Regions from separate parts of the Planctobacterium sp. AWH2_060 genome, predicted to be linked through region 1. Evidence: riboswitches for the same ligand, from Rfam matches in the RefSeq annotation. Region 1 holds a riboswitch; the other holds the start of a gene.
The links. A riboswitch is a leader RNA that binds a small molecule or an ion and turns the genes downstream of it on or off. The one in region 1 is predicted to bind thiamine pyrophosphate.
Positions count from the first base shown of each region.

Region 1 (7,382 bases):
ATCGGCCTGCATCAGAGGTTCACGACCAACACTGGTGTGATACATATTCAGTGGTGTCAGCAGCTCTTGTTCCAGCACTCGTCCATAGGAAGTATTGTTTTGCTGAAAGTGATATTCCAGTACGCCAAAAAGGGCGTTTTGATAGGTATAGCACTTGCCTGGCTGACACAAAGGGTCTAAATCTTTGAGCTGATCGATAATCTTAGGCAAGGGATATTCGGCTTCAATCAGGTTGTCATAAGCGTTGCGCATCAAACCGCTGCTTTGGCTGAGCAGGTGCTCCAGAGTAATATTGCGATTGTTATCGCTAAAGGAGAAATCAGGGGCCAGTTCTTGCAGGGGTTGCTGCCAGTTGAGCTGTCCTTTATGGACCAGTTTTGCCGTTAATCCTCCTGTAAAGGTTTTCGATACCGACGCCAGGCGAAACAGGGTTTGTTCGTTAACGGGTTGACCGCCTTTTTCGGTTAAACCAGTATTGAAATAACGGGGTGCACGGTTGCGTTCGATAAACACCATGCTAAAGCCGGGAATTTTTTGGCGGCTAATTTTTGAACGGGTATCCTGCCAAAATTCATCAATATAGTGCTCGTCTGCCAATGCAGAAAAGCCAATAACGGACAGCAGGACAACAATACTAAGGCGCAAAAAAATCAACCAAAACTCCGGCAAAAATAACAACTTACGGTTTGCACGCGAACCTGAAGGCAGCCTACAAACACGCTATTATCGCGATTAAGTGCTGTGCTTGCAATGCCACACAGCTGAACAATTAGCCTGACGGCCAGGTTTTGCTGCCACATTCAGTTCCGGTTTCGTCGCATTCGGTGCAAAAAATAACGTAAACTGGCGCTAGTATCGAAATAAAAAACCGGACCAAAAAATGAATTCACAGCAATGGCAACAAGCCAGAATGAGTCGTGACAGGCGCTTTGACGGTCGCTTTTTTGTGGCTGTGAAAACCACAGGTATTTTTTGCCGTAATATTTGTCCGGCTAATTTACCCAAAGAAGAAAATGTCGAATATTACGCCCATGCTGCCCAGGCGCTAAGTCAGGGCTATCGGCCCTGTTTGCGTTGCCGACCGGATAGCGCTCCCAGCTCCTTTGCCTGGATGGGCGTAGAAACTACCGTGGCCCGCGCCATGCGGATATTGCGGGAATGCCCGGAATCCGATTTGCAACAGGTAGCTGACAGATTGGGCATATCTGATGGGTATTTACGCAAGCTGTTTCGTCAGCATTTAGGAGTATCGCCAAAACAGTTCCAACTAACCGAGCAACTGTTGTTCGCCAAAAAGCTGTTGCACGAAACCAATTTAACGGTGGAACAGGTAGCGGTCACCGCAGGCTTTCAGTCAGCCAGACGATTGCAACAGAATATGAAACAAGCCATGCAATTGACACCTTCGCAAATTCGCCTGAAACAAGCCGAATCTGCCGGGCAATTGCAATTGTATCTGTCGTACACACCGGATTATTGCTGGCGTCAGGTAAGGGATTTCTGGGGTGTTCGGGCTGTGCCGGGAATGGAAGAGGTTACCGAAACCAGCTATGCCCGCAGTTTTAATTGGCTGGGCCAAAAAGGTTATTTCAAAGCAGAAATCGAGCCTGAACGGTTTCGCTTTCGCGTAACTCTGAACATGGCGAGTTATAGTGAATTGCGGGGCGTTCTGCAAAACATCAAACGCATTCTGGATTTGGAAGCGGATCACAATTTGGTGCAACAGGCATTACTCAATACCGGTTTAACTGAGCAGCAGTTAACTGTTGGCATACGTATTCCGGGAGTCTGGTCTTTGTTTGAAGCGGGATGCCGGGCAGTGTTAGGGCAACAGGTGTCGGTTAAAGCCGCAGTAAATAAAGTGGCACAGCTCACTGAAGAGTTAGGCGAGCCTGTCAGGCCTGAGGCTGGCTCGGAAGGCGTCGCTGTTAACCGCTTGTTTCCTACGCCGGAAGCAGTGGCCAACAGTGACCTGGAATTTTTCAGGATGCCGCAAGCCAGAAAAAATGCCTTAAAAGCGCTGGCGAAATTTATTCATGAGCAAGGTGAGCATACCTCGCCCGATGAATGGTTACAGATTAAAGGGATTGGGCCCTGGACTATTGCCTACGCCAAAATGCGTGGGCTGTCTGAGCCAGATATCTGGCTGGGTACCGATTTGGTAATAAAACATCAGATTAAACAGTATTCCCTGAATACCGATGCCGCTGCTCCCTGGCGCAGTTATCTCACTTTCCAGTTATGGGACAAAGCATAATGAACAGCAAAACTAACCGCATTTATGATTATCTGAAGACGCCATTGGGATGGCTGGAGATCGCTGCAAGCGATGGGAAATTGCGCCATATTCTGTTTGTGCAGGAACCCGAGCATGGGGCATCGTCAGAGACGGTATTAACAGAAGCAAAACAACAGCTTGAGCAGTACTTTGCCGGTGAGCGCAGCGTATTTGATTTGCCACTGGCCCCCGAGGGCACCGATTTTCAGAGCAAGGTTTGGCAGGCGCTGTTAACCGTGCCATATGGCGAAACCTGTAGTTATCTGGATATCGCGCAACAACTGGGTGACAGCAAAGCGGTTCGGGCTGTGGGAGCGGCCAATGGTAAAAATCCGCTGAGTATTGTGGTGCCTTGTCATCGGGTTATCGGTAAAAACGGTAAATTGACCGGTTATGCAGGGGGATTGTCCAGAAAAGCATGGTTGCTACAACTAGAATCAGGGCAAAATAGCGCGAAGCAACCCTCTTTCTGGGATGAGTAACAGGACAGTAATATGCAGGCTAAATCTTATCTGGAGCTTTTGATCCTCGGCGCGCTGTGGGGCGCGTCATTTTTGTTTATGCGCACAGCATCGCCAGAGTTTGGTGCCTTTTCTTTGATCCTGTTTCGGGCTTCGATTGCGGCTGTGTTTTTACTGGTGCTGATGGCCTTTATTCGCCGTCATGAAATGCAGCAAATTCGCACTCATTGGCGACATTTGGTGGTGCTGGGATTAACCAATACCGCCATGCCTTTTACCTTATTCGCCTGGGCCACACTGTCGCTGGAAGCCGGGCTAACCGCTACCCTGAATTCCACCGCGCCCATGTTCGGTGCGCTGGTGGCCTGGCTGTGGCTAAAAGACAAAATAGCGCCAGCCACCATCTTTGGTTTAGTGGTGGGCTTCACTGGGGTGTTCATCCTGATGTCAGAAAAGATTTCCGATGACGCTATGTTGCTGCTGCCCATTATGGGGGCCTTGTTTGCTTCCACTTGCTATGGCTTTGCCGCTTGCTATTCCAAGCTCTATGCAGCGGGAATGAAACCGCTGGCGGTGGCTACCGGCAGTCAGGTTTATGCCTCTTTGATGTTGATTGTACCTGGCGTCATCACTTGGCCAGATGTGATGCCGTCAGTCAGCGCCTGGCGGGATGTGATTTGCCTGGGCATCGCCTGTACCGGCGTAGCCTATATTCTGTATTTTCGTATTTTATCCCGCGAGGGAGTCAGCAAAGCTCTATCGGTAACCTATCTGGTGCCGCTGTTTGCCTTTATTTGGGGCTGGTGGTTTATCGATGAGCAGGTTACCCAAACTATTTTGCTGGGGGCAGCGACCATTTTATTGGGTGTGGCGCTCACCACCGGCATGCTTAAGTTGCCGTCGAAGCTCTGGCTGGCAAAGCCGGAAACTAAATAAGTGATAGCGCTTAAGCAGAACTTCTTAAAATCCATATTGACACAGCGCTTAGCGCTAAAGTAAGTTAAAAGGGAAATTTATACTTCTTGTCGGAGTGCCGGATTTTTCAGTGATGGGTGAAGCCCACAATTGAAAAATTTTGGCTGAGATCGCAGTTGCGGGATCCGTGAACCTGACCAAGTTAATACTTGCGTAGGAAACAAGAAAGCAAGCCTCAAAATCCAGGAATAATCCAATTCAGGTACTTTCCGGGACGGTTGTGGCGGCTTCCTGTCCAGCTTCTTCTTATTTCTGACAAGACCGATTTAACACAAAGAGGTCTTATCATGACAACCAATACAAAAAATGCTCGCCAGCGCCGCGCTGAAGCCGAAGAGTTTATTCAACAATTGCGCGGCTATGATTATCCCAATTCCAAAAAGATTTATGTAACTGGCTCGCAACCCGATGTGCGCGTGGGCATGCGGGAAATTCAACTGGCCGACAGTCTTATCGGTGGTAGCGAAGAAAATCCACAATATGAGCCGAATGCACCAGTACGGGTTTACGATACCTCCGGTGCCTACGGTGAACCTGACGCTGAAATTGATGTGCGCCTCGGCTTGCCAAGGCTCAGGGAAGCCTGGATTGCCCAGCGACAGGACTGCGAAACGTTACCTGCACCCAGCGCCGGATTTTCTCAGCAAAGGCTGGCGGATGAAGGATTGGATCACATTCGTTTTGAGCATTTACCCGCTATTCGCAGAGCCAAACCCGGAGCCAATGTCACCCAAATGCACTATGCCAGAAAGGGCATCATTACCCCGGAAATGGAATACGTAGCGATTCGGGAGAACATGGGCAGAACCAAACTGGCCGATGAGATACGCGCTGCGCAACAAAAAGGCGAGTCTTTTGGAGCCAGTATTCCCGAACAAATCACCCCGGAATTTGTGCGTCAGGAAATCGCCCGCGGAAGGGCAGTACTGCCCTGTAATATCAACCATCCGGAAAGCGAGCCTATGATCATAGGTCGCAACTTTCTGGTAAAGGTGAATGCCAATATTGGAAATTCCTCGGTGACCTCTTCCATTGAAGAAGAAGTGGAAAAGCTGGTGTGGTCCACTCGTTGGGGCGCAGATACCGTGATGGATTTGTCCACCGGTCGTTATATCCACGAAACCCGCGAGTGGATTATTCGCAACAGTCCTGTGCCTATCGGCACAGTTCCCCTGTATCAGGCGCTGGAAAAAGTGAATGGAGTGGCTGAAGACCTCACCTGGGAAATCTATCGCGATACCCTGATTGAGCAGGCAGAGCAAGGCGTTGATTACTTTACAATTCACGCCGGTGTTTTGTTGCGCTATGTGCCTTTAACAGCGAAACGGGTGACGGGCATTGTTTCTCGTGGCGGCTCTATTATGGCGAAGTGGTGCCTGGCCCATCACAAAGAAAACTTTCTCTACACTCACTTTGAAGAAATCTGTCAGATCATGCAGCAGTATGACGTCAGCTTTTCCCTGGGTGATGGCTTGCGGCCTGGTTCGATTGCCGATGCCAATGACGCTGCGCAGATGGCAGAATTATCCACCTTAGGCGAACTTACTAAAATAGCCTGGCAATACGATGTGCAGACTATCGTGGAAGGGCCAGGACATGTACCCATGCAACTGATAAAGCACAACATGGATGAACAGCTCAATTTGTGTCACGAAGCGCCATTTTACACCCTTGGCCCACTGACCACCGATATTGCGCCTGGCTATGACCACATCACCTCGGCCATTGGCGCGGCGCAGATTGGTTGGTACGGCACAGCGATGTTGTGCTACGTGACACCCAAGGAGCATTTGGGGTTACCGGATAAACAGGATGTAAAAGAAGGGCTAATTACTTACAAGATAGCTGCCCATGCTGCCGATCTGGCAAAAGGCCACCCAGGTGCGCAAATTCGCGACGATGCCTTATCTAAAGCGCGTTTTGAGTTTCGCTGGCACGATCAATTTAATCTCAGTTTAGATCCGGAACGAGCACGAGAATACCACGATCAGACTCTGCCGCAGGAGTCTGGCAAGGTGGCGCATTTTTGTTCCATGTGTGGTCCCAAATTCTGCTCAATGAAGATTTCTCAGGATGTACGCGATTACGCAGCGGAGTTGGGCGATGAAGTGATTGAGATTCAGATGCTGGATATTGAGGCCGAAATGCAACAAAAATCCGCTGAATTTAAATCCTCTGGTAGTGAGCTTTATCATCCGGTGAAATAAACCATGCATATTGCAATATTAGGGTTTGGCTTGTTGGGGCGTTTGTGTGCACTGCAGCTTCTCGGGCGTGCCAGGATTACAGTGTTCAGTGCTGATGATCCGGACATGCCGCAAGGGGCAGGTGCAGTAGCGGCGGCCATGTTGGCACCATTGGCGGAAGCGGTACATTGTGCTGAGCCGCGTTTGTTGTCTTTAGGTAAAGAGTCAATGGCGCTCTGGCCGCAGCTTTTGGCCCAGTTACCTAAAGCTGTGTGGTTGCAGCAAACCGGCACTTTAGTGGTGTCTCATCATGCTGATGATGCACTGCTTGCGGAATTTCAGCAGCGCACAGGCCGCTGTCAGTCAGAACCCAATCCTTGGTTAGACAGGTTGGCGATTGCTGAGCTGGAGCCAGATCTGCCCGCTCATTTTCGACGGGCATTGTGGTTATCCGGTGAGGGGCAGTTAGACAATCGCAGTTTTTATCGTGCCAGCTTGCAGGCCTGTCAAAGAGCTGGGGTGACAATGCACTGGCAAACGCCGGTTGATTCCTTATCGGGAGCACAATGGGCAACAGAGTGGACCAAAGGACGTCTAGCGGGGCAAGAGTTTGATGCTGTGCTGGATTGTCGCGGGTTAGGTGCCCGAAATACCCTGGCTCTGACTCCCAATCCCGTATTCGGTGCAAACACAAAACAACAGGAAGCAGCGCAACGCAACCTGCGAGGCGTGCGCGGAGAGATTATTCGCGTGTCTGCCCCGGAAGTTCATCTGACCCGGCCGGTGCGTTTTATGCACCCCAAATATCCCCTGTATATTGCGCCTAAGCCTGAGCAGCAGTTCGTTATTGGTGCTACAGAAATAGACAGTCAGGATGATTCCCCCATTAGCTTGCAGTCCAGTATGGAGTTGTTATCCGCTGCCTATGCTTTGCATCCGGGGTTTGCCGAAGCTCGTATACACAGTGCCCGCACAGGTTTGCGACCGGCGTTTGCACATCATTTACCGACCATCTATCGTCATGAACGTTATGTGAGTGTCAATGGCCTTTATCGTCATGGTTACTTACTTGGCCCTTTGTTTAGCCAGGCAGTCTCAGCCATGGTACTCAAGCGGCCCGTGCCGCATTCCGTGGTGCCTTTTATCACTGACAGCAATAAGGAAGACAGATGCGAATCCGATTTAATGGTGAATTAACCGAAACCGATACTCAATGTCTGGCGGAGTTTTTGTCCACCGTGGTGGATAGCCGCCTGGCTTTTGCAGTGTCGGTTAATGGTGATTTTGTGCCTAAACAGGCCTATCAGCACACCAGTTTGAAAGAAGGGGATCAACTCGATGTGCTGTCACCGATGCAAGGGGGATAACAATGCTAAACGGCCATAATGACATCATCGAAAATAAGTCTGAACCAGCAGAAATGCCTTTTCCACTATCGCTATTTACGGACAGTCGTTTGTTGCTGGGAACAGCACAATATCC
Region 1 covers NZ_JBSWTG010000001.1:3,494,599-3,501,980, reverse strand. The annotation lists gene ACXAD8_RS14915 (serine hydrolase domain-containing protein) at 1-654, opposite strand, end outside; gene ACXAD8_RS14910 (Ada metal-binding domain-containing protein) at 881-2,257, shown strand; gene ACXAD8_RS14905 (methylated-DNA--[protein]-cysteine S-methyltransferase) at 2,257-2,760, shown strand; gene ACXAD8_RS14900 (DMT family transporter) at 2,773-3,675, shown strand; TPP riboswitch at 3,756-3,891, shown strand; gene thiC (phosphomethylpyrimidine synthase ThiC) at 4,002-5,921, shown strand; gene ACXAD8_RS14890 (FAD-dependent oxidoreductase) at 5,925-7,097, shown strand; gene thiS (sulfur carrier protein ThiS) at 7,070-7,267, shown strand; gene ACXAD8_RS14880 (thiazole synthase) at 7,321-7,382, shown strand, end outside.

Region 2 (7,382 bases), 3.5 Mb from region 1:
AGGCAAATAGCCCTACAATAATGCTTGAGATTAACAACTTACGTTTATCTGAATAAGTAAAAACACTGATGCCATCGGGCTTTTTTTCTTCCAGCCAGTTGGACCAACCCCAAACAGACATCAACATAAATAATATATTTAACACCACCTGGCCGGGTAAGTGAGCGCCGATTAAAATGAAGGTGTAAAGAAATGAGGTGAGAAACCCCGCTGCCCAACACAAAATAAGGCCTTTGGCACTTAACACCACGTAGGTCAAAAAACAGCATATTGCCAATATTTCGGTAACGGGATGGGTGGCAATATCAATCAGCATGCTTATATTCTTATTGTTATCCGCTTAAGTGGTTTATTGTCAGAATCCGTACCCTTTGCTAATTTCGTTAGCTAACAACCCTGTCTTCTAACCGCCAGTTTAGATAACCTTTTACCGAAAACACAACATAAATTAAAAATAAAACCGTGGTCAGGAACAACTCCTGTTGAAAACACAACCAGGCAGTAAAGCTATTTATGAAAAACCAGTACAACCAATTTTCCAGTATTTTCTGGGTCAGCATATAGGTGACAAAAGCACTGTATACCGCTATGGCCACATCCAGGAACAGGATGGCTTCGGAACTGAGAAACTGTACTATCTGAAATAACAATACCGACACCCAGAACAAGCCTAACATGACTTCAATATTGCGGGTTAGGCCCCACCGTTGAACCTGATTAGGCTCGGTTTGATCCATCTTCCGCCAGGTCAACCAACCATAGACAGCCATTAGCAAGTACCAGGCATTGAGTACTGACTGAAAAAACAAACTGGTTTCCCAAAAAATCCAGGTGTAAAGCGCCGTGCTGGCCAAAGCAAATGGCCAGCACCAGAGCTGTTGTCTGGCAGCAAAATGCACATATAACAACGAGCACAGCACCGCCACAACTTCCGCAAAAGACTGCGCTATTAGCTGTTGCCAAAGCAGCTCCATCACAATTCGAGATCACTGTTTAAAAATTTACAGACAAACACCGCCTTATTGGTTTCCTGAAAGGTTTGCAGTATTTCGGATTTCAACACGGCCATAACCGCATTAAATTCCCCTGTCATTTGTGTGCTCATGGCATTGGTTTTAACCATCACCTGTTGTGCCTGAGCCAGCCGCTCTACCGTGGCTTTAATGATTTCCAGATAACCATCGGCCAATGGGTACAAACTGACTTCCACTGAAATATTCATGACGCCTCCTTAAAAACGATAATCGACTGTGACGCCCAACTGACGCCCGTTGCCAAACTGCAGATAGGGTTCCGGGGTTTCGTAAAAGTCACGCGGATCATTACTGAAACCACCAAACCCTCTGACAAATACCTCTTTGTTGAAAATGTTTTTACCCCAGATGGACAGTGTCCAGTCCTGCCAATCGCGGGTTAAATTAAAGTGCCACAAGGTATAATCGCCCGACTCCACTTCATGACCGTCAGAAAATCGATAGCTGGCTTTGCCATCCGCTTCTACCGTTAAACGCCAGTGTTCAGCAAAGTCCAGATTAAAGCCTATATTATACATATAGCTAGGAGATTGCGCCTGGTCCTGCTCATCGATGTATTCACCTTTCGCGTTGGTATACCCTTCAAAACTGGCATCCAGAAGTCCCAAGTTCGAGAAAATCTCAAAATTTTCCGTCAATTGGTAGTAACTTTCAACTTCCAGACCGAAGTTCTTACCAATATCGGCATTAGCAATAACATCAACAAAGCTCACCGCATTGTTGTCGGTGTTGGGTTCAACTACAAAGTCACTAATTTGGGTGTTTTCTCGTTCCATGTAGAAGAGTGAAAAGCCCACATATGCGGCATCATCAAAGTATTGCTTGGCACCGAACTCATAGTTCCAGGTGTATTCACCTTCGAAGTAGATATCTTCCTGAGGCACCCGAGGGTCGGTATTAAAACCGCCTAACTTGTAGCCGCGATTAACACTGATGTAGGACATTACATCTTTAGTTAACTGGTAATCCAGTACAGCGCGTCCACCTACAAAGGTATCGTCTTTGCTATCGACAAAACCGGCGTTATCACTGTAATCAATGCTGGCCTCTTCAAGTCTTAAACCCAGGGTCAGGGTTAACTTGTCAGTCAACTGAGGGTAAATTTCACCATAGATAGCTTTGTTATCCAAAGCATAATCACTGCTGAAGTCAGTGTCCGCATAAGTATATTCTCTTAGCAAATCCTCATCAGTAGACTTGAAGTAAAGGCCCACTACCCAATCGGTTTCAATACCAGAGAAATTTAAAGGCTCTGCGGACATCAGTCTCAAATCCAGACTATCGGTGTCGCGCTCTCTGAAGTAATGATCGGTAGATGAATATTCCCAGGGATGAAAACCAACATAGGTCCAGTCTTCATCATAGCCGTAGTCTAAATCAGAGTCGCTGGTAGCCAATGTTGTTTCCAGAGTCACCTTGTCCATTTTCCATTGCAGTTTAGTGCTGAATGCCACGGTTTCCTGTCGATCAAACCCAGGTTCATCCGAAATCGTGGTGCGAATGTTATCCAAAGAAAAGGCATCATAGCCATTGTCTACATCGTAATAATGCAGCGCGAAATCAAGGGTAATATCGTCGGTTGGCAAATAGCGCACTTTCAGGCGTGAAGAAAACTCATCAACATTATCGGTGTCGTCGCGATCCAGATAATCATTGCGTATGTAACCATCGCTGACGTAATGCTGCACTGCGGCGCGATATTGCCACTGCTCGTTAATAGCGTTGCCATAAGCAGCAGCCAGATTGTAGCTGTCTTTTTGCGCTACCGAGACACTGGCTTTGCCGCTCTCGATTCCATCCGGGTCGAAGGTTTTTAACTTGATGACGCCCGCCAGTGAAGAAGAGCCGAAAGCAGTACCCTGAGGGCCTTTTAGCACTTCCACCTGTTCAACATCAAATAAAGTTGCAATCGCCATAGTGCCTGAAAAGTCCAGATCATCTACGAAAAAACCTACCGATGGATTATAGGGTTCAGTGAATTGGCTGCGCTCACCAATACCGCGAATTTGCACAAAACGGGCTCTACCGGCACCACTATTAAAATTCACGTTTGGTGCACTGTCTAACATCTCACTTAAAAACTGCGCCTGACGTTGTTCAATATCTTGCGCAGATAAAATGCTGGTACTGGCTGGAAGTTCGTTTTCAGATAATCCGCGAAAGTCAGAGGTAATAACAATATGTTCAATAGATTTGGATAAGAGGTCAGCGTCCTGTGCCCAGGCTGAAGGCCCTGTCGATGCGGCAACGGCTAAACTGACTAATGACGTTTTAAAAAATGTATTCACGGTAGGATCTCTTCCTGTTTAAACATGAAAAGATCCGGCATTTCGGCTATATGATGAGAAACAATATATGTTGTACCATCCCTACGCCGGTATTATCCGGATCAGGTCTGGGGTTTTGATTTGCAAGCAAATCAATCTCAGCGCTTTTTTGCACCCCCTGGCTGCACAAAAATGATCAGAATTTGTACTCTGCATCATAATTTGCAAGCGCATGGTAACACTGAATCAGTGGGATACCAGCCATTTTTTTATGAAGCTAATTTATGATGCCGAACTCATGGGCAATTTTCATACCTATTTTATTTAAAATCTCCTTATTTATTGAATTTTGCAGCATTTTTTTGCTAAAAGATGAACTGTTAGCCTAAAAATGGACTTTACAGCGTCGATACATAACTGAGCTATTAGGCGAAAAAGCCAGAAAATGCTCTTTTCGCCCAAGAGCTACACACCTCTCCGTGTACCTTATACATGTGAACAGGGAGAGTTCAAATCTGATGAAATCGAGGAAATATAGATGAAAATGTTGAGTACAAAAACAGCAATATCATGCTTGGTGTTAGCTTCTTTGGTAGGAAGTGTGAATGCTCAGGAAACAGCAAACTCTACTGCTTCAGTAACCATTCAAAACTCATTTACTTTAGCAGAATCGCAAGCGCTTAACTTCGGTACTATTACGGTACAGGGTGAACAGGATACTGATGCAACATTAGATGGTACCGTTCAGGCACAGGTGACTGTTTTTGCAAACGGCAGTACACCTACTTCAGGCTCTACGGGTACGACTGATACTGACGCCGGTGATAGAGATGCTTCAGCAACTATCATCACAGCGGGTCAGCCTGCTATCTTTGATATCTCTGGTGCAGCGGCCTTTACAACATTAACCATCTCTGTTCCAGCCGATGATTCAGTGACACTTTCGGCGCCTTCAGCACCACCTTCAAACGGCACATTCACCATTACTGGCGCGGATCTCTACGATAACGCCAATGGTACAGACATTACTGTATCTTCTGATGCTGGCACCATAACTACTGATGCCGGCGGTGCGGCTCAGTTTGCCTTTGGAGCAATACTAAACACTGAAGATGCAACGGGTGCAAATACCACTTCGTACATCGATGAAACGTATACCGGCAGTTATGCTATTACGGTTTCATACTAAGTGATTCGGGTGCGAGACCAGTTCTCGCACCTTATCCAGCCCGAATTCACTTGTGACCGACCAGAGCACGATTATGTAGAACAAGTATCGTCAAGCTAAGGTCAACACGCTCTAATTATTAAAAATATAATTATCAATTAATTAGCGAGTCATTGAGTCACCTTTTAATGCGTACCCTGATAATGTTCGGCTTAACATTTTGCATCACCAATGCAGTTGCTTCAGAGCAGAAGCAAGAGCCAGGCTTCTATCAATCACAAAAATTTCGCACCCTGGTAAACAACATTCAGACTAAATATGACGCCATGGTTACTGTGCAGCTGAGGGATGACACAACCGGCAATGAACGATTTGTCGAGGGAGAAGAACTCTTTGTCACTACGCAAATTGGTGATTACCTGTTTGGGGAAATGTTCGCCAAAAAGAATAGTTCCAATGTCAGGTTTGCATTAAGCAGTTTTGTTGAAATTTTAGACTTCCCGATTGAAATTCAGAACAAGCCTTTCAAAGCTGAAGGATGGTATGTCGCTGAAAACAATCACTTTGCCCTGTCCCGGGCGGATCAAAACGAGTTATGGGTCACCATTAATGAAGAAACTTACCTGGTTCCTGATGACGCCTACGAGTTAACTGAAGACGAAATTTACATTGACGCCGACACCCTTTCAGTGTGGTTTGAAATCAAGATGAGTTTTGATTTTATTGACCTGATGGTGGTTTTAGCGCCGAAACAACCCCTTCCCATTCAGCGTCGCCTGGAACGGCAGAATCGCAATCTCAATAGAAATCAGCGGAGCCCTTTGCCTGTCTTACCACCAAAAGAAGATACCGGCTATACCGCAATATCGCCGCAAACACTGGATGCCTTAGTCAGCGTCAGTTATAACAACGACCAGCTCTCAACCTTGTATAGTCTGCAAGGCGGCCGTGACCTGGCCTATTTCCATTCTAACTTTTTTCTCTCCGGCACTGATAATGACCCTCTGACGGACGCCCGTTTGGTGTTTTCCAAAGAATCAAATCAAAAAGATCTGTTAGGTCCGTTGAATGCCGCCAGACTGGAAATCGGGGATATCACGGGCACGAGAGTGGGCGGGGCCACAACCGGCGCGCAATCCAGAGGGGTTGCTATCTCAAATGTGGCTTCCAACGCCTTAAATGACATTGATTTTACCAATCTGGTGGGTGACATTGCGCAAGACTGGGACGTTGAACTATACCGCAATGGTATTTTACTTGATCAACGTTTACGGGTGCAGACTGGCCGATACGAATTTAATGATGTGCCTTTGATTTATGGGGTCAATGATTTTGAGTTGGTGTTTTATGGTCCTCAGGGCCAGGTCAGAACAGAACAAACACAATACATCATTGAAGGCAATCTGCTGGGTAGCAACGAAATTCAATATGACCTGTCGTTAGAAGATGTGGGAAGTTCATTTTTAAATGTCGGAAGCAACGAGAGTGACTCTGCGATAAACCCCGGATACCGGTTGAGTGGAAAATACAGCTTTGGCCTGTCGGATTCCCTTTCAGCCCGAGTGGGCCACACCAATGTGTTCGGTGGCGACAGCGACTCTAATACTTATTCTGCAGGTGGCAGCCTGACTATCAACAATGATTTTTTACTCGGAAGTGATCTAACCTACAATGATGCAGGCACGGCCAATATCAATGTAAGTGCCCGCACCAATGTCTATGATCAGTCTGCCAATCTCAACGTACAATACAGCGAGACAGGCTTAGATACTGATAATAAAGCCACCCAGTCAGATGTCCGTTTCACCGTTGCAGGCCCACTTTGGCAAGGTACAAGTCAACAATTGACCCATTCCACCCGCCTGAACTACAGCAACAAATTTGACGGCGATCAGCTTGCCTCAATCAGTTCCAATCTGGCCTACAGGTTGCCGGGTTACTCCATTAATACCAACCTTGATTATGCCCAAATCAAGACTGCGGAAGAGAATATTGATTCATTACAAGGGGGCATCAGTGCTCAAACTAATTTTGGTGACGTATTTACCCGATTTTTGATCAATTATTCGCTACTGGATGACCCCAAACTGCTGTCCGCAGGCACCCAATTTAGCTGGAGCCTTACCGACAATATCAAAAGCCGGCTAAACCTGGACTACAACTTTGACCAATCAGTAAGCCGAGTTCGCTGGCAAGCCAGCCTCAATCAGGACAGTTACAGTCTGGCAACAAACCTGGCCTGGGATGATCTCAGTAAATTCTCTATGAGTGTGCAAACGCGATTTAGCTTCGGCTATGCCGGCAATGGAACAGGTTATTTTTTGTCCAGTAAACAACTAAGCAGCCGGGGCTCTCTGGTGGTCAGGGTTTTCCATGACGAAAATGCCAATGGTATATATGAAGAAGGAGAACCATTACTGGAAGGCGTATCCGTTAATGCCAAACAGATTTACGGTAAAGCCAGCACCAACGAAACCGGCGTTGCGGTGTTAGCCGCGCTGTCAACAGCCCGCGCGACCGATATTCAGTTGGATGTATCCACATTGCCGGACGCCTTTATGATCCCTGCTATCCCGGGTATTTCCATCACCCCAAGACCCGGGTTTGTTGATACTTTTGACTTTCCGGTAGTTTATGGCAGCGATATCGAGGGCATCGTCAGTATCTATGCTGACGACGACGAAGAAAGCGCCGCCTACGCCACCGTCGAGCTTTTGAATAGTGATGGCGATGTTATTAAACAAATAGACGCGGAATACGACGGGTACTACTTGTTTTCCGAAGTGCACCCAGGCGATTACACTGTGCGGGTATCTCCTACTTATTCTGAAAATAAGAACTTAGTTCAGCCAGACGTGCAAACCGTGACACTGGATCACGAAGGCGACCTTGTCTCAGGTCTCGACTTTGGTT
Region 2 covers NZ_JBSWTG010000001.1:17,901-25,282, reverse strand. The annotation lists gene pnuC (nicotinamide riboside transporter PnuC) at 1-316, opposite strand, end outside; gene pnuC (nicotinamide riboside transporter PnuC) at 384-974, opposite strand; gene ACXAD8_RS00095 (YkoF family thiamine/hydroxymethylpyrimidine-binding protein) at 974-1,222, opposite strand; gene ACXAD8_RS00090 (TonB-dependent receptor) at 1,232-3,322, opposite strand; TPP riboswitch at 3,384-3,490, opposite strand; gene ACXAD8_RS00085 (hypothetical protein) at 3,840-4,490, shown strand; gene ACXAD8_RS00080 (hypothetical protein) at 4,658-7,382, shown strand, end outside.
Region 2: it holds a riboswitch for thiamine pyrophosphate, as region 1 does, so the genes downstream of both, ACXAD8_RS00090 (TonB-dependent receptor) here and thiC (phosphomethylpyrimidine synthase ThiC) in region 1, are expected to answer to the same signal.